4 regions of the Paenibacillus sp. Pae15 genome follow, and region 1 is predicted to be linked to each of the others. Evidence: riboswitches for the same ligand, from Rfam matches in the RefSeq annotation. Region 1 holds a riboswitch; each other region holds the start of a gene.
What was found. Region 1 has a riboswitch for cyclic di-AMP ahead of NR121_RS13015 (CAP domain-containing protein). Riboswitches for the same ligand answer to the same signal wherever they lie in the genome.
Positions count from the first base shown of each region.

Region 1 (6,413 bases):
GAGACTTGTTCATTTACAGGGCAAACTGGACCAGAAGATAGCCATGTAATGTCCTGATCCGGCAGTCCAAACCTTTTTTATAGGAGGTTTGGACTGTTTTTTTGTTGCATATCTGCCGGGACCGTGTGATAATATGGGGTTGTCATATGGAAGAAAAGTCTTCTCGATTTTGATTATCATGGAGGCAAAATCATAGTGGAGCGTTACCCTTTTACTTATGATCATTCTCAACCGTTCATCCGGCAGGCCGGCGAATGGATAGCGGATGTCTTTTACGATATTCTGCCGGAAGCCGGTTTCGAAGTCCGCGATGAACAGATTTATATGGCTTTCCAATTGGAACGGGCGTTTGCCGAGAAACAAACCATTTTTGCGGAGGCGGGAGTGGGGACGGGGAAAACGCTTGTTTATTTGTTATATGCGATTTGTTACGCCCGTTATATGCGAAAGCCGGCTGTGATCGCCTGTGCGGACGAGTCTTTAATTGAACAACTGGTCAAGCCGGAAGGGGATATCGCAAAGCTGGCGAAGCACCTGAGCCTGGCCGTTGACGCCAGGCTGGGGAAGTCTGCGGACCAGTATCTTTGTCTGGTCAAGCTGGACAAAGCGAGATTCAGGGACGAGGATGCGGAAATGTTCGAGCAATTATACGAGGAGCTGCCCGGGTTTGTTCATTCTCATGAAACCCTGCAATCGTTTTATGCTTACGGCGACCGGAAGCAATATCCGCATTTGAATGACGAGCAATGGAGCAAGATCAATTGGGATGCTTTCCAGGATTGCTTCGTATGCGACAAAAGGCACCGCTGCGGGCAAACGCTCTCCCGCGAGCATTACCGCCGATCTGCCGATTTGATCATTTGTTCGCACGATTTTTACATGGAGCATGTGTGGACGTATGAGAGCAGGAAGCGGGAAGGGCAGCTGCCGCTGCTGCCGGATCACTGTGCGGTCGTATTTGATGAAGGGCATTTGCTGGAATCTGCCGCGCAGAAGGCGCTGACCTATAAATTAAAGCATGACGTGTTTGAAGAACTGATTACCCGGCTGCTGCAGGGGGAAATACGCGAATCATTGGCTGTGCTCATTGACGAGGCGATTGCGCAAAGCGAGACGATGTTTGACTGGTTAAGACGCCGGAGCAGAGAGATTCCCGGTTCGGACCGGAAGGAGCTTCTGCTCGACGATCGGCTGCTTCAGGAAATACACCGGTTCCGGACGGTGCTTGCAGCGATTGAAGAAGAGCTCGTGTTTGAAAGCGGTCTTCACACCTTGAATGAATATCAGCTCCGCATTGTCGAAGAGCATCTTGAAATGATGCAGAAAGCATTGAGTCTTTTCCAGCGATCGGAGTCATTGGTATGCTGGTTGACGGAAAGCGGGAGCGGAGCGGCTTTGGTGATCATGCCGAGAACCGTCAAGGAAGTGCTTCGGGAGCGGGTGTTTGGCTCGAACATGCCTATCGTTTTTTCATCGGCCACACTATCCGTGGAGGGCTCCTTCCGTTATGTAGCGGAAAGTCTCGGGATCGAGCAATATTTGTCCTTTTCCGTTGACTCTCCATATGAATACGAACGGCAAATGGAAGCGATCGCGCCTCATTGGTCTGCCGGCGGGACATTTTCGGAGAAAATGGAGGCCGCTGTCTCGCTGCTCGAACGAACGGAAGGAAGAGCGCTGCTGTTGTTTCCGGCGAAAGCCGAACTGCAGCGGTTTAAACGGGAGATTGCGTCGTATCCCGAACTCTTCGGGAAAATGCGCTTCTTGTTTGAAGGCGATCAGGAAATCAGCCATCTTATCGCTTCTTTTCAGCATGACGAAACGAGTGTTCTATGCGCCGTCAGCTTGTGGGAGGGACTCGACGTACCGGGGCCGTCCTTGTCCAATGTCATCATATGGTCGCTGCCTTTTCCGCCTCAAGATCCGGTCTTTATGGCCAAACGCAGAGCGGCGGAGTCTCCTTTTGAAGAGGTCGATCTGCCTTATATGCTGCTGAGGCTCCGGCAAGGGATGGGACGATTGATTCGCTCCCGTGAGGATCGGGGGATCGTGGCCATTCTATGTGCAGAGCTGCACAGGCAGCCCATGCTGCGGGCCCGCGTTGAAGCTGTGCTGCCGCCGGGGGTTTCTCTCAAAAATTCGCTAGCTTAGGGGACAGTTGGTAAACTTTGTGTCATGAAATCTCATTGTATCCGTGTTACAATGGTTTCCGTTCCTGTTTAGGAATGCGACATCAAAAAGGCCGAAGCTTAATTCGTAAGCGCGGGGGAACCCATATCCTTGGGGTGAAGCCACTATGGTGGCCGGGTGGTTGCTCTTTGACCCGAATCCGTCAGCTAACCTCGCAGGCCGTAAAAAGGAGAGGAATGCAGTGAAAGGTTTTAAGAAGTTGGTTTTGACAGGTGTTTTGGCACTTGGCCCGATCATTGGCGCCGGCGCGGTTTCAGCTGCTCCGTCGCACACGGTATCAAGCAACGATACCCTGTGGGCGATCTCCCAGAAATACGGTATCAGCCTGAAATCGCTTATTACGGTGAATCCGCAATTGGTTAACCCAAATCTAATATGGCCAGGAATTGTGCTTAATATTCCCGGTAAGTCAACGGGTATAGGTTCGGGTTACGGTACAGGCTCGGGTTACGGTTCGGGTAACGGATCGCAGCAGGGAACAGGAACAGACAGCACGACACAGTCTTCTTATGCCAGCCAAGTGGTAAATTTGGTGAACCAGGAACGTGCCAAAGCCGGTTTAAGCCCGCTTGCCAGCGACAGTGCATTGACGAAGGTGGCTTTAGACAAGGCAAAGGACATGTATGAAAAAGGCTATTTTGACCATAATTCTCCTACCTATGGGTCTCCTTTTGATATGATGCGCTCTTATGGCATCCGTTATACCTACGCGGGTGAAAATATTGCCAAAGGGCAAAGAACACCGCAAGAGGTAATGGATTCATGGATGAACAGTCCGGGACACCGTCAAAACATTATGAGCCCGAACTTCAACAAAATCGGAGTGGCTTATTATAATGGCGTGTGGGTACAGATGTTTATCAAAAATTAATTCGGACTAGAAGAACAGGCTGTTGAGAATGTCTCAGCAGTCCTTTTGTTTGCCATGATATTTTAATGCGACATAGCTTCTGCCGGATTAAAGACGGTATTGGTCAGTCCTTTCGCGGAACGGCATTCGTCCTGGACGTTTTAATGCAGGCTTCAATGAAATCCATAATACCGGCAAATGCGGAATGGAATCGGCCGAGGAAGTGACGCCTGCCGTACTGAATTGGATTGAGCACAATGCCCGGAAGATTTCGGCAATCCGTTTGCCGGCGATCCTCTGCCGGCGTGGATTGCAGCCTCCCTGCTGAAGGGTCAGGAGGCGGGACGCGACTATCTGGTCGTTTCGCAATGTGCGCACGTCTGCCAAAGAAGCGTTCGTTTCGGGTCATGGCTCTATGTCCGAACGTATCATGACGGGTACCATTTATTCGATCAAGAGATGCTATTCGATCTCGACAGCGATCCTTATGAGCAAACGAATCTGGCTGCGGAGCATCGCCAAGTTTGCCGAGATGCGGTATATTATTTAAATGAGTGGCATGACCACATGATGGAGACGATGCCTTTCGATACAGATCTGCTCTGGACGGTGATGAAAGAGGGAGGACCTTATCATGCCAAAGGATTTTTGCCGAAGTATGCGCAGTGGTTGGAACAGACAGGACGCGGTCATGCGATTACAGAGCTAAAACGGAGACATCCTGCGGAATTCGGTCATGGCCGTCCGAAGGGATAAGACCTCCGTTGAACGGTGGAGGAGGATTGAAATGAATGGAAAAAAACCGTGCTGCTGCACGGCCGGCAGAGAGGTTTCGGGCCAGCCGGATTCTCATTCTTTGCCCTTGCAGGGCAAACGCTCGGCCAAAGATCCTAAAGAAGGCATGATTTATTTGCCCGGCGGTGAATTTTTAATGGGAACCGCGGATCAGGAAGGGTTTGCCCAAGATGGCGAAGGCCCCGTTCGTTCGGTTAGACTGGATTCTTTTTATATCGATCCTTACGCGGTGAGCAATGCAGAATTTAAAGCATTTGTCGATGCTACCGGTTATCGCACGGAAGCGGAGGTTTTTGGCTGGTCCTTTGTGTTTCATTTGTTCGTTTCCGCCGAAACGGCGAAAGGTGTGACGCAAGCGGTTCAGCAGACCCCCTGGTGGTGGGTTGTGAACGGCGCATGCTGGAAGCATCCGGAAGGTCCGGATTCTCACATTGATGACCGCATGGACCATCCGGTGATCCATGTTTCCTGGAATGATGCGAATGCCTACTGCCAATGGGCCGGCAAACGGCTGCCGACCGAAGCGGAATGGGAGTACGCGGCAAGAGGAGGTCTTGTGCAAAAACGTTATCCGTGGGGAGATGTCCTCAAACCGGATGGGGAGCATCGCTGCAATATTTGGCAGGGCAAGTTTCCGGATAAAAACAACTGCAGCGACGGGTATGCGGGAACCGCGCCTGTCCATGCGTTTAAACCCAACGGTTACGGATTATATAATGTTTCCGGGAACGTATGGGAATGGTGCTCGGATTGGTTTGCTGCGAATCATACGGCAGACCCGCTTGTTAACCCGCTTGGTCCGGCGACGGGTCAGGAAAAAGTGCTGCGCGGAGGTTCCTATTTGTGCCACAAATCGTATTGTAACCGGTACAGAGTCGCTGCGCGCAGTAAAAATACACCGGATAGTTCCACGGGCAATATCGGTTTTCGCTGTGCTGCCGATGCCTGATAGGGAACAAAGAACGAACCAGGCTGTCGTGGTCTCCCCACGGCAGCCTTTTAAATTACTGTTGATGATCATTAGAGGATATGATAGATTTTAGTGGACGTGGAAATGAATGGTAGGGGGAAATGGATGATGAAGCACCCGAATTGTGGTTCAGCGGCTACGAAAGCGAGCACGATAACGGACTGAACAAATTTATGTTCCGTACACCTTGAACGAATACGTGTTTGAAAAGAACGGAAAGATTTATACCGTGACGATCCGGATTAACGACGCCGTCAAGACCGATGCGCAGTGGAAACGGCTGACGGAGGCGTTCGGCTCGATGCAGTTTTTCAAAAAATGAAAGCCATTCTTGTGAAAAAGAGCCATTGCGGCTCTTTTTCGGCGTTTACGGGGAAACGTAAAGCACGGGATTCTTTCGTATACCTGACATAAGCCAAGTTTGTCTGCGCATATACAATACGGAATGCTTTATCTTTCAAGCGTTTCAAAGTTGCACGGATGCCATGCGAGGCTTGATAACAAATATCGGAGAGTGTTATGATTATTTTATTTGAGACATTGAGACATAAGGATGCTGATGGAGTTGACTAAAGTAAACATAAATGGGCTTGACATCCATTATTCCGTTGTCGGCACAGGGCATGAGGTGGTGATGCTGCACGGTTGGGGAACCAATCTGCAAACCTTTCATGCGATTCAGCAGCATTTATCCCGGCATTTTAAAGTGTATGCATTCGATTTTCCCGGCTTCGGAGAAAGCGATACTCCTCCCGAGCCGTGGGGGGTTACTGAATATACGAATCTGCTCGCTTCATTCATACAGTCGATGGGGATCGATAATCCGATACTGATCGGCCATTCCTTCGGCGGAAGGGTCTCAATTCGATATGCCGCTGCGAATCCTGTAAGGAAAATGATATTGACCGGAAGCGCGGGAATCAAGCCGAAACGCAGCCTGAATTATTATGTAAAGGTATATTCGTTCAAAACGGCCAAACAATTGCTCAAGCTCCCGGGCCTAAACCGGTATTCGGAGCGCATATTGAACCGGATGCGAGCCAAATTCGGCTCCAGCGACTATAAGAATGCATCAGGCGTAATGCAGCAGACGCTGACCAAAGTCGTCAACGAGGATCTGCGGCACCATCTTCCTCATATCAAGGCATCGACCTTATTGATCTGGGGCGAGAACGATACGGCTACCCCTGTTGCGGACGGAAAATTGATGGAACAAATGATACCGGATGCCGGTCTGGTCGTGCTGAAGAACGCCGGTCATTTTTGCTATTTGGAAAAAGGCCGCGAGTTCATCGTCATCGTAGACCATTTTTTGGCGAAGGATAAGGGAGGCAGCCATGTTTGAGCTTGTTCTTGCGTTAGCGTCGCTGTTATGGCTGGGGCATGCTGTCCTGCGTCTTCTAAACGGCGTACATATGCTTCAATTGAATTCTTACCGCAATGAGCGGTTTATGGGCTGGTTTAAAGGCCACGTGAAGGAACGGCTGTCCTTAAGAGAGTGGCTTCCGTTATTGTCTTTTGCCGCCCTGCTGTTCCAAGCGCCGGTGCTTGGTTTAATTCTTTGGACGCTGCTATATGCGATGTTGATATGGCTGCGGCCCAGGAAAC
Region 1 is NZ_JALJRM010000013.1:88,616-95,028, forward strand. It holds gene NR121_RS13005 (YcdB/YcdC domain-containing protein) at 1-49, shown strand, start outside; gene NR121_RS13010 (ATP-dependent DNA helicase) at 196-2,151, shown strand; cyclic di-AMP (ydaO/yuaA leader) riboswitch at 2,231-2,366, shown strand; gene NR121_RS13015 (CAP domain-containing protein) at 2,372-3,061, shown strand; gene NR121_RS13020 (hypothetical protein) at 3,456-3,590, shown strand; gene NR121_RS13025 (hypothetical protein) at 3,608-3,796, shown strand; gene NR121_RS13030 (formylglycine-generating enzyme family protein) at 3,828-4,784, shown strand; gene NR121_RS13035 (hypothetical protein) at 4,993-5,127, shown strand; gene NR121_RS13040 (alpha/beta fold hydrolase) at 5,371-6,150, shown strand; gene NR121_RS13045 (UDP-N-acetylmuramoyl-tripeptide--D-alanyl-D-alanine ligase) at 6,143-6,413, shown strand, end outside.

Region 2 (6,413 bases), on a different contig from region 1:
CACCGATCACGTAGAGCACGAAGTAGACGGGATTGACTACAATACCGTGCATGTGGACGCCGATCTCACCTTGGTCAACCGTTCCGATAGCAATCTGAAAGCGAGTTTGGAAAAAGTGCCATGCCACGAAAATAAACGTGATTACGCCGGTCACACGCTGCAGAAAAAACATCTGGTTGCGGAAATACCCGTAGTTAGACACGTTGTTGCGTGCTGTATATGCTACATACAGACCGTAGATGGCATGGTATGCCAGCGGAATCCAGATCCCGAAAATCTCCAGGAACAGGACCAGCGGCAGCGAATGCAGCCAATGCACTTGCTCCATAAAGCCCGTGTGTCCACCGCTGAACGCTTTGTAGTTCGTCAGCAGGTGCTCGATCAGGAAGAAACCGACCGGGATGACACCCAGCAATGAATGAAGCTTTCGAGAATAATACGAGTTCTTAAACATTAGTAATTCGTTCCCCCCTTAAGGTCAAGGCTTGTCACTATTTCGTCAAAACCATCTTTCATTGTACTCCCGCATACTTAGAGCGTCAACAGAAAACGCTACAACTATTTTCCATGAATCGACATGCTTTTATGCAGAATACGCCGAAAAATGTGAACGGGAAGTGACATATACCATACTACTCTTGAATCGCTTATAATGGAAGTGCGGATTTTTTATATATCGTTATAACAATACTGCATATGTAAAAAGGAGACGGTTCTTATTATGGAACTCATTGATGTTTTCGCTGCCGTCGTCGAGCAGCAAAGCTTGAATAAAGCCTCTCAACTGCTGAATATTTCACAGCCTGCCTTATCGCGCAAAATCATGCGGCTGGAGGAGGAGCTCGGTGTCCAGCTGTTCAAGCGCATAGGCAAGCGTCTTGAGCTGACCCGGGCCGGTGAGATTACCTATGAATATGCTCTCGATCAGCAGCGGCTGGAACGCAAGCTGCATGAAACGCTGCAAACCTTCAAAACGGGTGTGCAGCCTGCCAGCATGATCATTGGAGCAAGCTTGACTACGCTGCAGTCTACGCTTCCGGACCTGATTACGATGTATATGAGGGAATACCCGAACACCGATATTAAAGCGATCACCGGCAAAACCCATGAAATCGTGCCGCTGGTTAAAGACAGAAAAGTGGACATCGGACTCGTCGCTTCCAAAATCGATGATCCGTCCCTCACCTGTGTTCCCTTGTTCGACGACCACCTGTGCCTTGTTTTGCCGGACGGTCATTCTTATACCGGCAAGACGGAGCTCAAGATTCACGATCTTCACGGGCTGCCGATGATCCTGTTCTCGCGAGGCACCTGGTACCGTGTCCTGATGGACGAGATCTTCCAACGCTATGCCGTCCATCCCGACGTCAAGATGGAAATCGATTCGTTCGAAGCCATCACGCGTCTGGTTTCCACCTGTAATGCGGGCACCTTGCTTCCCGAATCCTATCTCCGCCGTAATTTAATGGAAGACAACCAATTGACCGTACGTTATATACCGGAGCTGAAGCAAACCAAAAGAACGACCTCTCTGCTGTATACAGATGATGCCGTTCTCCAGACTTCCATCGGTCTTTTCATTGATCAGGCGGTGCGTCATTATCAACAGGCCAGGACGGTGGGCGTTTAGCCTTTTGGGGTTCACTTGCCCCTTGAGCCAAGCGCCTCAGCCGATGGTGATTTTACCTTCAGGGTAACGGTACAGCTCCTTATCCGTTTTCTTTCCAAGCGCGTAGGCCAAAGTCATCGGTCCAAGCCGCCCGGTGAACATCGTCAGAGCGATAACGACTTTACCGAATTCGGTGAGCTGGGGGGTTAGGCCCATGCTTAATCCCACGGTGCCGAAAGCGGAGGTCACTTCGAACAGGATAACCAAAAAGGCGTGATCCTCCGTCGTAGAGAGCAGCATCGTTATGAAAACGACCATAAAGATCGCGAACATGGTCAGTGTGATCGCTTTGAGAATCCGGTCCTTTCCGAGCCGGTAGCGAAACATGACAATGTCTTCCTTTCCCCGAACCATCGCAACCAGCGCCCCGACCAGGATGGCGAAGGTCGTCGTTTTGATTCCGCCGCCCGCCGAACCTGGAGAAGCGCCGATAAACATAAGAATAATGAGAAAAAATTGCGAAGCTTGTCTCATCTGGGAGACGTCCACCGTGGTAACCCCTGCGGAACGGGGGGTCACGGAATGCAGCAGCGAAGCCAGCAGTTTACCGGAACCGTTTAATGCTCCGAACGTTTTGTGATTCGTAAATTCAAAGATCAGCAGAATCACAAAGCCGATAACGGTGAGTGCCCCTGTAGTGCTCAGTACGACTTTTGAGTGAAGCGAGAGCTTTCGGGTTTTATGATATTCCAGCAGATCCGCAATGACAATAAAGCCGATTCCGCCAAGCACGATCAGAATGATCGCCACCAAATTGACAATCCAATCGTAAGCCAGATGAGACATGCTGCCGAATGGCTTATGGATCGCGCCGAATAAATCGAAACCTGCATTATTAAAGAATGAAATGGCATGGAAAATGCCGTAATAAATCGCCTGGCCGGGTTCCATCTCGAACGACCAACGGACCGAAAAAATCACCGCCGCTGCAAACTCAATCGTTAGAGAATATAGAAGAACCTTGCGTATTAACCGGACGATCCCTTCCATGCTGCCCTGATTCATTGCCGTCTGCAGCACCAGACGTTCTTTGAGCGAAATCTTCCGCTTGAACACAAGAGCGATCAAAGCGGCCATCGTCATGAAGCCGAGTCCGCCAATCTGAATCAGCAGGATAAGGACAAGCTGCCCGAACGCGGAAAAATACGTGCCTGTATCCACCAGCACGAGTCCCGTTACGCATGTCGCTGAAGTAGCTGTAAATAAAGCGTCCAGGAAGGGCATGGACTCCCCGCTGACCGTTGCAATCGGCAGTGAAAGCAAGACTGCGCCAATCATAATAATCAAAGTGAAGCCATATACCAAAATTTGCGGCGGTGACAGCCTCATAATCAATCCAGGTTTCAAGCCTTGGCACGTCCTTTCCGTCTCCCGGGAGCATCAAATCTGCTCCGTCCGCCTGCTAGCGGATGACTTCATTCTCGAATGTTTCGATCTGTTCGTTTGTTCCAATCACGACCATAACGTCGCGCTCTTCGAAAGTATCTTCCGCTGTAGGCGCAATGATGACACCGTTCTTTCTATTGATCGCCACGACACTGCATCCGTAACGCGCCCTGGGATCAAGCTCCTTCAGCGTCCGCCCGGCAAGCCTTTTGGGTACGGCCAGCTCCGCAATGGTGTAGTCATTGGACAGTTCAATATAATCAAGCAAATTGGGAGAAACGAGTTGATGCGCTACGCGTATCCCCATATCCCGTTCGGGATAAATGACCCGGTCAACCCCGATTTTGTTCAGCACTTTGCCGTGAAGCTCGGACAGCGCTTTGGCTACGACCGTTTTGACCCCAATGTCCTTTAATAGAATCGCAGTAAGAATGTTCGCTTGAATATCGTTGCCGATCGCCACCACCACGCAATCGAAATTCCGGATGCCCAGCGATCGGATCACCTCTTCTTCCGTCGAGTCCGCTACCACCACGTGCGTCAGCTTGTCGCTCATCTCCTCCACCGCTTCTTCGTCCACATCGATGCCAAGCACCTCATAGCCCAGTTTCAGAAGCTCCTCGGCAAGACTTGAACCGAATCGTCCTAATCCAATGACTGCGTATTGAGTGTTTTTCATCCATTCGTTTCCCCTAACCAATCGTAATTTTGCCTTCCGGATATCTGTACAATTCCTTCTCCGCCTTCGGACCCAGTGCATAAGCCAATGTCAGCGGACCCAGACGTCCGGTAAACATAGTAAACGCGATAAGGATCTTGCCGAGATCCGACAAATCCGGTGTTAACCCCATCGACAAGCCAACCGTGCCAAAGGCCGATGTCACTTCAAACAAAATCATCAGGAACGCATGATCCTCCGTTGTAGAAAGAATCATCGTGATCGTGACGACCAGCGCCAAAGCGACCATCGTAATCGTAACGGCCTTCAGAATCCTTTCTTTGCCTAACCGGTGACGGAAGAGTACAATGTCTTCCTTCCCGCGGACCATCGCGATCATCGCGCCGACCAGCGTGGTAAAGGTCGTCGTTTTGATCCCTCCGCCTGTAGAGCCGGGAGAAGCACCGATGAACATCAGAATGATGATAAAAAACTGCGTCGCCTGCCTAAGCCCGGCAATATCAAGCGTATTGGCTCCAGCTGTCCGCGGTGTAACGGATTGAAACAGTGAGGCGAGTATTTTGCCGGACCAGTCGAGCGGTCCAAGCGTTCTGGAATTCGTAAATTCGAAGATAAATATAATCAACGCCCCGATTCCGATCAAAAAACCGGTAGCGCTTAGCACCACTTTGGTATGAAGCGTCAGCTTTTGGTTCCTTCTATAATCCATGAGGTCCGACAGAACGACGAAACCGATTCCACCCAAAATGATGAGTCCCATCGAAACCGCGTTGATCACCGGATCAGCTGCATAAGCCGTCAAGCTGCTGAATTTTCCCGTTACCGGCCCGAAAATATCGAAACCGGCATTGTTGAAGAAGGAGACGGCATGAAAAATACCATAATAAGCCGCTTTGCCGGGACCCAAATCAACCGACCATCGAACAGCGAAAATAACGGCAGCCGTAAACTCAATCGTGAGCGAATAAATCATCACCTTACGGATTAACCGCACAATGCCTTCAAGACTGTTCTGATTCAGTGCTTCTTGCAAAATAAGCTTTTCTTTAAGTGAGATGCGCTTTTTCAGGGCAAATGCGAATAAGGTAGCCATGGTCATAAACCCGAGCCCGCCGACCTGGATCAATAGCATGATAACCATCTGGCCGAACAGGGTAAAATAAGTGCCCGTATCCACAACGACAAGTCCGGTTACACAGGCTGCCGATGTCGCCGTGAATAAAGCATCCAGGAAACGCATCGGTACACCGCTGGCCGAGGCCGCGGGAAGCGACAACAGCATGGAGCCGATCAAGATCATAACAGCAAAACCGATGACCAAAATTTGCGGAGGCGTGAGCTCGACTTTCCTGGCAATGGTTTTCATGAATGCACCCCTATTTGACGTTTCAGGCAACAAAAAAGACACTGGAAACCCAATGTCAATTTAAGGTTCCTGTAATTCAAGCCTACGAGGTTAGCTGTCGGATTCGGATGTACAGGCACCCTATCAGCGGATTGTATCCGCTGAATTCACCCCTAAACTCATGGTTCCCCCGTTTTCCTTTAGAAATTCGGCTCGCTATTCAATTGATATGAATTATAATCCTCTTTTCATTGAAGTACAAAGCCTTGTTTCACCTGAATGCACCGGATTTCGCAAAATTACGACATATGTAAGCGTTTTTATAGGTGTGGCGCTTCGCTTTGCTGAATATTGCCTCGCGTAGCTCTTGTTATCATTGGATTTGCTTATGGAATGTATGCTACCTTAAAAGAATAGACTGTTATTATCCCATATCTGCTAAGGAGCATTTCATGCCGAAACGACGATTCGAACCTCCACTGCTGCTTCTGGCCGTCCTTGGCCTGATGCTGTACCTGGGCGTTACGTTTGCCTCCGCCTATTTGGACAAGACTCGCCTCCCTAAAGACGATGCCGAAGACCTTCCCGTCGTTACAAAGCAGCAAGCGGCGAATGCTGCGATGAGCTTTGTCCGCAACCGCTTTGCGATAGGACCAGGCGCACAAGCCCATACCTTGTACCAATCTTACCCGGTAAGAAACGGCTATTTGCTAAAGGAGCAGCTGTACGATCAATACAAGAAAAAATATGAAGGACGATTTCCCCTCGAATATTTTGAGGTGGAGATTAACGACATCGAAAAGGGCGCAACGTACTATGTGGCGGTGAATTATAAAACCTTGGCCATATTCGGATTCTCGATGAGCCGGACCGCAACCGCCAGAAGCGAATCCGTAAGCTCTCCGGATGCCGGCCTCCTGAAGACGGCGAATACCGCCATTCGGGAGATGGGCTATGACCCCGCGGAATTTGCATTGACGGGCGAATCCGGGCGGGCCGGGAACGGAAGTCTCATCTTCCGCAGCAAGACGGAGCGAATAGGCGAAGCCCCGCTGGAGCTTCACCTGAAAGTGTCCGGCAGCCGGGTCACTGCGTTTGAGCCGGTATTTCCGGTTCCGGATGCGTTCATGGCCTGGCAGGAAGCGCAGGATCGCCGTTCCGCTTTAATGACGCGGATCAGTATCGGAATCTCGCTTGTGATGACACTCGCGGCGCTGATCCTTGTTGTGCGGCGGCGGCGTGACATCCGCTATGCGCGCGGTGCGCTGCTCACGTTTTTCTTCGTGGCGATTTATATCGTCAACAATTTTAATATGATCCCTGCGTTCCGAACG
Region 2 is NZ_JALJRM010000002.1:30,451-36,863, reverse strand. It holds gene NR121_RS01925 (succinate dehydrogenase cytochrome b558 subunit) at 1-454, opposite strand, end outside; gene NR121_RS01920 (LysR family transcriptional regulator) at 722-1,630, shown strand; gene NR121_RS01915 (TrkH family potassium uptake protein) at 1,667-2,998, opposite strand; gene NR121_RS01910 (potassium channel family protein) at 3,072-3,734, opposite strand; gene NR121_RS01905 (TrkH family potassium uptake protein) at 3,748-5,100, opposite strand; cyclic di-AMP (ydaO/yuaA leader) riboswitch at 5,165-5,303, opposite strand; gene NR121_RS01900 (CPBP family intramembrane glutamic endopeptidase) at 5,532-6,413, shown strand, end outside.
Region 2: linked by a shared signal. The riboswitch ahead of NR121_RS01905 (TrkH family potassium uptake protein) and the one ahead of NR121_RS13015 (CAP domain-containing protein) in region 1 are both predicted to bind cyclic di-AMP.

Region 3 (6,413 bases), on a different contig from region 1:
CAGAGGAATATTAATTCGGAGTTAAATTAGCTGCGGGATATGGCAGCCTCCAAACTGGAGGCTTATCTTTGAATGGATTTCATTTTCTCTATAGTCTCCCTGGTTGACCATGAAGCGTTGGCAATCATGCGAAAATTGGTTTTTGCAGCCTTATCCCCATCCAAGCCGTTTATTTTTGCGGAAGCTGTGGCATCGTGAACCACGGCCACTTCAAATCCTTGTTCAATGAGTTCGCGCATATGAGATTCAATGCACAGATTTCCGGACATACCTGCAAGAATGACGCGGGTTATTCCCTGTTTTCGCAGCTGCAAAACCAAGTCGTTGGCTTCGGGTCCGAAAATTTTATGCGGACTGGTGATAATGGTTTGTCCATCTTCTAGATAAGGCTTATATTTATCCAGAAAGTCGGCACCCGAACCTTGAAAGCCTTCAAGCGATAATGGACCTTTTCGCTGATACATTTTGATATCGTGCATCACATGTTCCATAGCACCCCCAAATAACCATTTTTGGTCATAGGGATAATAGTAATGAGGGGACACAAATACTTTAAACTTATTCTTTTTTGCTGTTTTTAATAATAATTCAATGTTCTCAATCGTGTGATTTTCAGCAACGCTGTCTTTCACTAAATTCCATGCTGCACCTTTCGGGCTTAAAAAGTCATTTTGCGGATCTGTGATCACCAAAGCGGTATGGCTTTGATCCACCTGCATTCCCGGCGATGAAAATGGTGCGGTTTGTGCTGCTGCAACAACATAAAGATCAACAAAGACAAGAAACGAAAACACAAAGGAACACTGCAGTATTTTTCTCATGAGGATTCCCCTTTCATGGGTATACTTGGTATACGCACCCTATTATGTGCTTTATTCCATGGCTTATTCAAATTCAGCTGGGAACAAAAAGGAATGGGAAAACAACTCCAATCCATTGGTTTTCAAGCATCCGCAACAGCCCGCAAACGCAAAAATCCTGAAATATAAAGAAAATCCATGAGATTTGAAGTAAAATAAAGAAAGCGATCTATAAAAGCGTCTCATTTACAAAGCAATTCATATCTAGCAAAGGTTTTATCCGATTTCTTGCTTTGCAATGTTGTCCTGTAAGGTGTAAGATTCAACCATTGAACATATCACCTTGCTGAATTTCCAAACAGGAAAACGGGGGAACCAATAAGGACATATATTTGGATGTCCATGGGGTGAATCGTGCAGGAACATGTTTATTCCGCACGTAGGGCTGCTCTCATAGCCCGAATCCGACAGCTAACCTCGTAAGCGTTGTATGAGAGAGGAGTTGAACGTGCTGTCTGCTGATAGGCAAACACAGAGCTCAAGCCTCTGTGTTTTTTTGTTGTCTAAAAACGGGATAGGTTGGAGGATGATTGATTAACAACACATTTGGAAACCATAAGTAAAGTTTCTTCCTGGAGATTTAAGGGTTTTTTTGTTGTGATGATCTTGTTTACAAAACTCCTTAATAAATAATGAGGGCGGGAACAGTATGCTAAATAAAATAAAACGATTATTAATCGGCCGTCCTATGAAGTCAACCGAGATTGAAGAAGAAAAACTAAGCAAGTTTAAGGCGCTTGCGGTACTTTCTTCAGACGCATTATCTTCTGTTGCTTACGGTACCGAACAAATTTTGATCATATTGATGGCTGCAGGCTTTGCCGCAATATGGTATTCGATCCCCATTTCCATAGCCGTTCTCGGATTGCTGACGGTTCTCATTTTTTCTTACCGGCAGACGATTTTTGCTTACCCCAAAGGGGGAGGAGCTTATGTCGTAGCCAAAGACAATTTGGGCGTCTCCATCGGTTTGATGGCCGGAGGCTCGCTGTTGGTGGATTATATCCTGACTGTTGCTGTCAGTTCCTCGGCCGGGACGGATGCCATTACCTCGGCATTTCCATCCTTGCATGAACACCGGGTCCTTATTGCGTTGACGATGATCCTGTTTCTTACCATCATGAACTTGCGAGGAATTACGGAGTCTGCATCCGTTTTAGCACTGCCCGTTTATTTGTTTGTCTTCGCCATTTTTGTTCTTATCATTTCGGGAGTCATCAAATATATATCGGGCGGGGGACACGCCGAAGTGCCTGAACTGGGCACAGCCGTTTCGAACATCAGTTGGTTCCTCCTATTGAAGGCTTTCAGTTCAGGGTGTTCCGCGCTAACCGGAGTAGAAGCCGTATCCAATGCCATTCCAAACTTTAAACAACCGGCTGAGCGCAATGCAGCCGCTACGCTGATGATGATGGGCACGATTCTAGGTGCCATGTTTATCGGTATCAGTTTACTTGCCTATTGGTATGGAATCACGCCGGCTCCAAAAGAAACGGTCGTATCCCAAATTGCGGCAAACACATTCGGCCGGGGCATCCTTTACTATTTCATCCAAGGCACCACCGCTTTGATTCTGTTTTTGGCGGCAAATACAGCGTATTCCGCATTCCCGCTGCTTGCCTTTATGCTGGCCAAAGACAAATACATGCCGCATATGTTTATGGTGCGCGGCGACCGGCTCGGTTTTTCTAACGGCATTATCTTCTTAGGTGTATTGTCGGCATTGCTTGTTATTCTTTTCCAAGGACATACGGAGAACCTGATTCCGCTTTATGCCGTAGGGGTGTTTATTCCTTTCACCTTATCCCAACTGGGGATGATGGTCCGTTGGGTAAAGCTGAGGCCAGCGGGCTGGCTGATCCGCTTCATTGTCAACACGATCGGGATGCTCACGACGCTGGCGATTACGCTGATCTTCATTTTGACCAAGTTCAATCAAGTATGGATGATCTTTATCTTTTTGCCGATTGTCATTTTTCTCTTCTTCCAAATTCACCGGCACTACCTGAACATAGCGGACGAACTGCGAATCGACATGGATGAGGAAAAACCAGTGATAAAAGGCAGCACGATCGTCGTTCCCGTAGCCGGCATTACCCGGGTGGTTATGAATTCGCTCAGCTATGCCAAGTCTCTAACCAATCATGTTGTCGCCGTATATGTCGGATTTGACGATGAGGATATCGCACGGATGGAGAAGAAATGGGAAGAATGGAACCCGGGCGTCCGGCTGATTACGCTCCGTTCAAGCTACCGAAGCATCATCAGGCCGTTAATGAGATTCATTGAAACGGTGGAGTGGAAAACGTCGGAAACGGATCATATTACCATATTAATTCCGCAATTCATTACCAGGCATTGGTGGCATTATTTCCTCCATAATCAGACCGGGTTACTGTTAAGGGCTTACTTATTCAATCATAAAGACGTCGTGATCGCTACAGTGCCTTACCATCTCCATAAATAACCGGAAGGAGGCCGCAGATGAACTCAAGATATTTGGCCGGACTGTCATTGGCCTTCATGACCGGCGGCTTTTTAATCACTTTATTTCTTCAGGAGACTCCTTTGGTTGCTCTGTTGAAAGGCGGCTTTGAAGCCGGTTTGGTCGGCGGCATTGCGGATTGGTTTGCCGTGACCGCTCTTTTCCGTCATCCTTTCGGCATACCGGTGCCGCATACATCCTTACTCCTTAAAAATAGGGACAAAATTGTCCAATCCTTGATTTTGGCGTTGGAAAATGAGCTGCTCAACAAACAAAGCATCGAAAACAAACTCCGGCAGCTCCAGCTTTTGCAGCTCGCTTCATCCTCTCTGGCTAAGCTGCTTGGCAAACGGAAGGTACGGGTAGGCCTATTGGATCTGTTGATCCGATGGGTTTACCGGTTGCCGCTCGAGAAAGCGATTCCTTATCTTCAGTCGGAAATAGCCGCTGCGATCCGAAGAGCGGATGTGGGATCTGCAGCCGATGCCATCCTGACGAAGGTGATCGAGAACAGATTCGACGAAAAGGCGTTGAATTACGTCCTGCATAAAGCATCCGACTGGGCGAAACGTCCGGATACCGGGATGATGTTGGGAAAGTTCGCAAGCGAAAAGCTCTCCGAAGTAAAAGCGGGGGGCTTAACGGGGTTTGCTTTACAGGCATTTGTCGGCTTCATGGATGAAGAAAAGCTTGGCAGCTTCCTCCAAAACTTGATGCTTTCAGGAATTCGGGGTCTCCAACATACAGATAATGCTTTCCGGAAGACCCTTGTTCAGGAAATCCGCATCCAACTGTCTCAACTAGCGGATAACGAGTTGCTTGTAGCGAATATGAAGGAATGGATCGTAAACCAATTGGAAGGAGCTCGCGGCGCTGTCTTCCTGCATGAGCGTTTGAGTGAAATCCGCAATCAATGGCTGGACAAGCTGGAGGAAGACCGTTTGAAGGGCGGCAGGGCGGTAATTACTGCTTACCGCTGGATCGTGCGCAATTTCAATCCCGAACAGGATTCGATGGCCGTTTGGGAAAATCGCTTGTTAGCTTACTTGATTGAATGGGTGGAAGCGAATCATTATCGCATCGGTCAACTCGTGAAAGAAAATTTGGATCAAATGGATGATGTAGCCTTGGTACGCATGCTGGAACACAAAGTCGGAAAGGACCTGCAGTGGATTCGGGTGAACGGAGCGCTGTGCGGTTTTGCGGTTGGCATCGTACTTTCGCTGATCCAGTTATAGAATATCTTCGGCGGCAGGCGTATTGAACGAGTCAGACTCCTGATGCGCAACTATGGTCCGATACGCCGCGCTTTTTTTGTCACCTTTTATCGATGTTAGCAATAACCGCTATCGTTAATTACGATTGAATGGATCCCAAGCATAAGCTACAGTAAATTTATTAAAGCGCTTTCATTAGGGGGTGGTGGTATGGGTAAGGTTTATCATGTGAAAAAAGGGGCCATATCGGCAGTTGCTGTTCTCTTGCTCCTAGTGACAATGCTTTTCGGTTGCGGGAACAGGGAGGAAGTCCAGGGAACCTCGACAGAACCGGCCAAACCAGAGCCGGCTAAAGCCGAACCGGTTTCTTTGAACATGGGCATGCTTAAGTTTACAAGCAATTCGCCTCTGTTTATCGCTTTGGAAAAAGGGTTCTTTAAAGAAGAGAACCTGGAAGTTCATGTGAAATGGTTCGAATCCTCCAATGCCGTCAATGTGGCTGTAGTATCGGGCGATTTGGACGTAGGCGGGGTCGGTTTTACCGCAGATTTGTACAACATGATGGCGGCCGGACAAAAAGTGACTATTGTATCCGACAAAGGAAGGGAACAGAAGGGCTACCCTTTCTCCGCAGTCATCGTGCATAAAGATTCTCCTTACCGGTCGGTGGAGGAATTGAAGGGAAAAAAAGCCGCTGTCACTACGATAGGCAGTACCAACCATTACATGCTGGGGCGTGTATTGGAGAAGTATGGATTGACCACAAAGGACGTTCAGTGGGTGCCGATGAACACCACTAGCGGTGTCATGGAAACCTTAAGGGGCAAGAACGCCGATGCCATCATCCTTAGTGAGCCCTATGCTTCGATAGCGATCAATCAGGGCTACGGCAGGGTGCTTGCGTGGGTGGCGGATGAAATCGACTATCAATCGTCGGGAATATTCTTTTCGCCGAAATTCATGACGAACAAGGATGCGGGCATCCGTTTTTTAAAGGCATATATCAAAGGAGCGCGTTACTATTACGATGCAGTGCTGACTCAAAAAGACGGCAAAAGGGTAAAAGGAGGGAATTATGACGAAGTGATCAAGATCGTGGCCAAATATACGGGGCAGAAGGAAGATCTTATTATGGGCTCATTGTCGTTCATTGACCCTGACGGCAGGATGAACGTGGACGATATCAAGACGCAGATCGACTGGTATGCCAAGGAAAAGCTGATCACCAAAGCCGTGGATACGAAGGAAATCATTAACACTGAAATGCTGGATGAAGCATTGAAGCTGGTGGGAAATAAACCATGAGAATCGACGTCTACTCTATTGAACATTGCCGGGGACTGTTGTCCCCCGGCAATGGTGAAACTTATTTCGACGGGCCGCAGCACGCTCACTACGAATTTAAAGTCCGGCTCATTTCCTTTAGGGTAAAGTCCCGGAAGAGACTGGCAGCCAAAGGCGGTCGTGTGGATTTTGGAATGGCCAGACCGCTTTGTCGTTCAAACATTTGTCTAATAGGCACAATAGAATTGTTAGGGTTGGACATGCAGCGGGCAACGCGGTATCCCATGAGCGCCACCCCAACGCCATCTTCCGCAAAACTTCGTATGATCTCGACATCGTTGGTATCAAAAATAACATTAGGCTCGAACCCTGCATCGTTACATGCATGAATCAAGGTATTACGAAACCAGGCATTCGTTTTTATCATCAAAAACTTTTCTCGTGATAAATCGCTCAGATCGACAAACGATTCATTGGCAAGCGGATGTTGGGAGGAAATAAGCATTACAATATGATCATTCATCAAGGGAAAGAAATCGATTTCAAAATGATTGGGAAAAGGCGAGT
Region 3 is NZ_JALJRM010000001.1:10,376-16,788, reverse strand. It holds gene NR121_RS00070 (cysteine hydrolase family protein) at 63-821, opposite strand; cyclic di-AMP (ydaO/yuaA leader) riboswitch at 1,135-1,302, shown strand; gene NR121_RS00065 (APC family permease) at 1,510-3,327, shown strand; gene NR121_RS00060 (DUF445 domain-containing protein) at 3,345-4,583, shown strand; gene NR121_RS00055 (ABC transporter substrate-binding protein) at 4,773-5,867, shown strand; gene NR121_RS00050 (LysR family transcriptional regulator) at 5,956-6,413, opposite strand, start outside.
Region 3: linked by a shared signal. The riboswitch ahead of NR121_RS00065 (APC family permease) and the one ahead of NR121_RS13015 (CAP domain-containing protein) in region 1 are both predicted to bind cyclic di-AMP.

Region 4 (4,650 bases), on a different contig from region 1:
ATACATAACATTCCGATATTCCCTTTATTGGTAAAGGTTGAATGAATCAGGGCAAACAGACTGCATACTAACTGAAGATTTGCAACTTTAGAGCTGTAATGATATCCAGCAAGAAAGCTGATATATGGAGATGACGGATCTAGATTCGAATACTCCAAAAAGCTCGGAAGCTACGTCGAAGGAAAGCGTAAATTCACAAACCACACCTCAAGGAGGAATAGTTCATGAGCAAAGTGCAAAATAACAACGAAAATGAAGAACTGGCCGAATTAGGAACCCATGCCGCGGGAGCAACCGACCTGCATCATACGCGGACAACGAATGAGGCCGTACAAATCGATCCTCCTGTAGGTAATCAGCCGGGAGCCGTTGATAACCGAAGCGGGAAGTTGGATGTGAAGAAGAACGGAAAGCCAATCTGACCTCATGGATCGGTTACAGGCATTAGAGAAAGAGCAGGGATCCGGCGGAAGCACAAGGATGCCTGCTCCTGCTATTGGTCTTTTATGATTATTCCACATCTGCGAACAATTCCTTCAGCATCCGTTCCCGGTTTAGCAGGAACTGTTTCATAATGATATAATGATCGGTTTCTTCCAGAGTTATCTGTTCAATGCCCTTGTCCGTAAGATTGTACATCAGAGCGTCGGGATATCCCATTAAAATGGGAGAATGAGTAGAAATAATAAACTGGGAGTTTCGATTCACTAAAGCGTGAATACGGGCCAGCATGGACAGCTGCTTAAAAGGAGACAAGGCCGCCTCGGGCTCATCCAAAATGTAAAGGCCATTCCCTCCGAAACGGTGAAGGAAAGCCGCGAAGAACGATTCTCCATGGGATTGCTCGTGCAGTGATTTGCCGCCATATGACCGTATGATAGGGGGGGCCGAGGACTGCTCACGATCCATTTCATCAATGTTCGTTGCCAGGTTGTAATAGGTTTCGGCGCGGAAAAAGAAGCCGTCTTTCGGTTTACGGACTCCGCGTACCAAACGGATATAGCGGTGCAGCTCGGAATGCGATGAACGGGTAGAAAATGTAAAATGGAGACTGCCGCCCTCCGGATTAAATCCCCATGCGATAGCCGCCGCTTCAAGCAGTGTGGATTTTCCCATTCCGTTCTCGCCTATAATATAGGTTACTTTGGGGTGCAAAGGCAAAGAGGTGAGTTCGCGCAAGGAAGGAAGATTAAACGGGTATGCTGTAAATGAGGGAATCCGGTCCCTTAACAGCTCGATACTCCTCAAGTAAGCGTGTTGCTCTCTGAAAACCATGCGGCGCCGCTCCTTTCCCATGATCCTGAACAAGTAGATGATACAAAAAACAAAGGCAAAGGCACCCCATCCCAACCAAGAGTGAGGTGCCTTCATTTGAACACCAAGCGTGGTCCAGAAACCCTAAGCGATAAAGCTACATACGTGAAAATCCTTCATCGTGTAGATATTCGATCGCCTCATCATAGGTGTCAAAAGCGGACTCCAGATGAAGTCCCGAGTACACATACCACATTTCGTCTTCTTCCAGCAGCACAAGCGTATGGTTATCCGGACCGATCCATCTTTCTTCTTTTGCATCTCCAATAATCGCCTGTTCCTCTGTTGTTCTCGGGGAGAGAGAGCGGATGGAGGCCTCTATGATCGCATGAAGCTGTTCCTTGGAGAAATCACGAATATTGACCAAGCCTTTGTCATCCTGATCGTAACCATACAGAAGACCGGCATAAACAAAACCGTTACCGTTCGGATGCAGATGATAAACCACAATCTTTTTGTCATGGGCGCTTTTTTCATAATGATAATTGATCCGGCCCAAGGATACATTTTTACGTTCCAACTCCGGGAACGATTCCACAACGGCACGTTTTTCTTCAAAAGAAAGCATGATATCCCTCATAACATAGCTTATTGAATTCCAATTGATTATATCATAGGACATCCCGACCGCACCATGATCACATCTTTTGAAGATAAACGGTTTATTTGCGTGTTTTGGCAATCAAATCCGATACGGTGACGAACTGATAACCCCGCCGCGTCAGCTCGGGTAAAATTTGTTTAAGAGCCTCTACGGTCTGGGTGCAGTCCCCTTGAAGATCGTGGAACAGCACAATATCGCCGTTGTGGGCATTGTCCAGAACCTGGCGGACAATTTTGTCTACGCCCGGCTTTTTCCAATCCTGCGTATCCTGATACCAAGACCACATCACGACCGTAAGTTGATCCTTTTTGACAGATTGAAGCAGGGCATCATTGTAAAAACCTCCAGGGGGACGGAAAACGTGCGGCATTTGTTCTGTGATATCGAATATAACCTCCTGGGTTTGGCGGATTTCTTCTACGAGACGTTCGGGGGGAAAGTTTTTCAAGTAATGATGATCGAACGTATGATTGGCGATTTCATGTCCCTCGTTTACCTCGCGGATGGCAATGGCAGGGTACATCTGCACGCGTTTGCCAATAACGAAAAAAGTGCCTTTAGCCCCGTATTGATTCAGCAAATCCAAAATCTGCGGCGTATACACCGGATTCGGTCCATCATCAAACGTAAGTGCGATCAGCTTCTGATCCGTCTCGACGTTCCATACGACCTCGCTGTTTGAGGGAGCGGCGCCGGTAAGAAACAGGACCACCAAAGCAATCATGAACCTACATATACGGCGATGCATAACGAATCGACCTCCGTTCTGACATGACCATCTTAGGTTTTGGACGTCAGAACAAAAGTATGCGGCAAGTCCGGCAGCCAAAAAAAAGCAGCCGCCTCGATGGAGAGACGGCCGCTTCGTGCTATGGATGAGAATCAAATAAGATCATGAACCGAGAATATATACTTTTACTTGTTGAATTCCGAACATTCTTGCTTTATTTTTGCTCTCAGGCAGGAAAATGTCTATGCGGTTGCCTTTCACCGCACCTCCTGTATCGGTTGCCGTGGCGTACATTCCGCCGGCAGGAAGACCATCATACGTATAACCCTCGACATACACTTTAGAGCCGAGCGGGATCACGGACGGATCTACGGCAATGGTGCCCAGACGCAGCGGGTTGCCCATATAGTCGAGTCCCGCATAACCGCCGTTCTCATCGGCAGAAGCAGTATAGGCCGTAGCCTTGGCTACGATCACTTTGGAATAATTCGGTACCTTGCTAACCTTGTTCACCGGCCGGTACCATGCGGGAGCATGATATTGGCCGTCCGTGCTGAGAATCGCGATCCGGTTGATCTTGTCCCATTGGGTTTTGATTCCGAAAGTATCGGAAATCAGCCGAAAAGGGACATACACGCGTCCGTCTACAAACTTGGCCGGGTCCGTAATTTGAGTCGGCTTTCCGTTAACCGTCATGCTCCGGTCACCGGTCGACAGCGAAACGGTTTTGTCGCTGCTCTGTATTGTAATGGTGAATCGGGAACCGTCTTGTTCCCACTGAAGCTTGTACCCGAGCTTGTCCGTAACCGCTCTCGCGGGGACCTGAAGTTTGTGATTCTCATCCACAAAAGGCTGTGCATCCGGAAATGCCACGAGCTTTTTGTTTACCTGTACCTTGACGTCATCAGCCAGGCGTACAGGTTCCTGCGCATGTGCGGGTATAGATGCCGTTAAAACTGAAGGCACGGCAAATACACATGCCAGGAGCATGTTTTTGAAACGAAAATTCATGATGCGTCCCTCCTGTTTTTGCCTCCGAGGTTAGTTGTCGGGTTCGGGAAGAGGTTGTTCCCTAGCGCAGCCGTGCAGCCTGCAAGCATTCACCCCAAGTGCTTAGTCCCCCGTACGTACACATAATTAAGCTGTACGATTCGGCTTTTAAAAGCCTAACATAGGATAATGTTCCGGTTCAATGCACAAAATCAACCAATCATTCCCTCATAATGGAATTGCTTCTAGCGCCGGTTTTCCTCATGCTGAATAATCCTGTACAATAAAAAGAACGACACGGCCAGAATTGAAGGGAAGAGATCATGTACAGACGCGATTATCTCATGCGGTTGATTGAGCAGACGACGGAAGTGCTGCATAAAGTAATGTTCGCAAGGAAAAATCAACGTTTGCAGGAAGCCCTTGAACTGTTGAATCAGGCCATGCGTCAATTGTTAGGGCTTAATTCCAGGCTGATTCACGCTTTATCTACCAAGGATTTGCTCGCACTGCTTTCCAAGGACGGACATGTCGATCAAGGAAAAGTGCTGGCTTTAGGAGATATGCTGAACGCGCGGGGCGCTGCACAGAAAGAGAGCGGTCACGCGGCTGCTGCAATTAAGGACGGATTAAAGGCGCTGGACTTGCTGCTCACCGCCAGGGAGATGGATCCCCGGGATGAATTGGGCGGGATGTTCAAAGAGCGGATCGATGCGGCGCTGGCTCTCGCGAACCGTGCGTCTATGCCGACGGATACCATGCATAAGCTTGTTTTTTATTATGAGGATTGCGGACAATATGCCAAAAGCGAGGATGTTTTATTTCATTTATTGGACGAGCTAAACGAGGCTGAACATCTCCGTGAGGAGTGGATAACGGTGCTGGATGAAGGAATACGCATGTACGAACGCTGGCGTTCTGTCGAAGAAGAGCGGCTGGCTGCAGGCAATTTATCCAAGACAGAAGTCGAAGACGGCCTCGAGGAACTGAAGAATATAAAAATAAAACATGC
Region 4 is NZ_JALJRM010000038.1:39,939-44,588, reverse strand. It holds gene NR121_RS22930 (hypothetical protein) at 225-422, shown strand; gene NR121_RS22925 (AAA family ATPase) at 511-1,275, opposite strand; gene NR121_RS22920 (hypothetical protein) at 1,412-1,882, opposite strand; gene NR121_RS22915 (polysaccharide deacetylase family protein) at 1,977-2,666, opposite strand; gene NR121_RS22910 (stalk domain-containing protein) at 2,811-3,659, opposite strand; cyclic di-AMP (ydaO/yuaA leader) riboswitch at 3,664-3,815, opposite strand; gene NR121_RS22905 (DUF6483 family protein) at 3,962-4,650, shown strand, end outside.
Region 4: linked by a shared signal. The riboswitch ahead of NR121_RS22910 (stalk domain-containing protein) and the one ahead of NR121_RS13015 (CAP domain-containing protein) in region 1 are both predicted to bind cyclic di-AMP.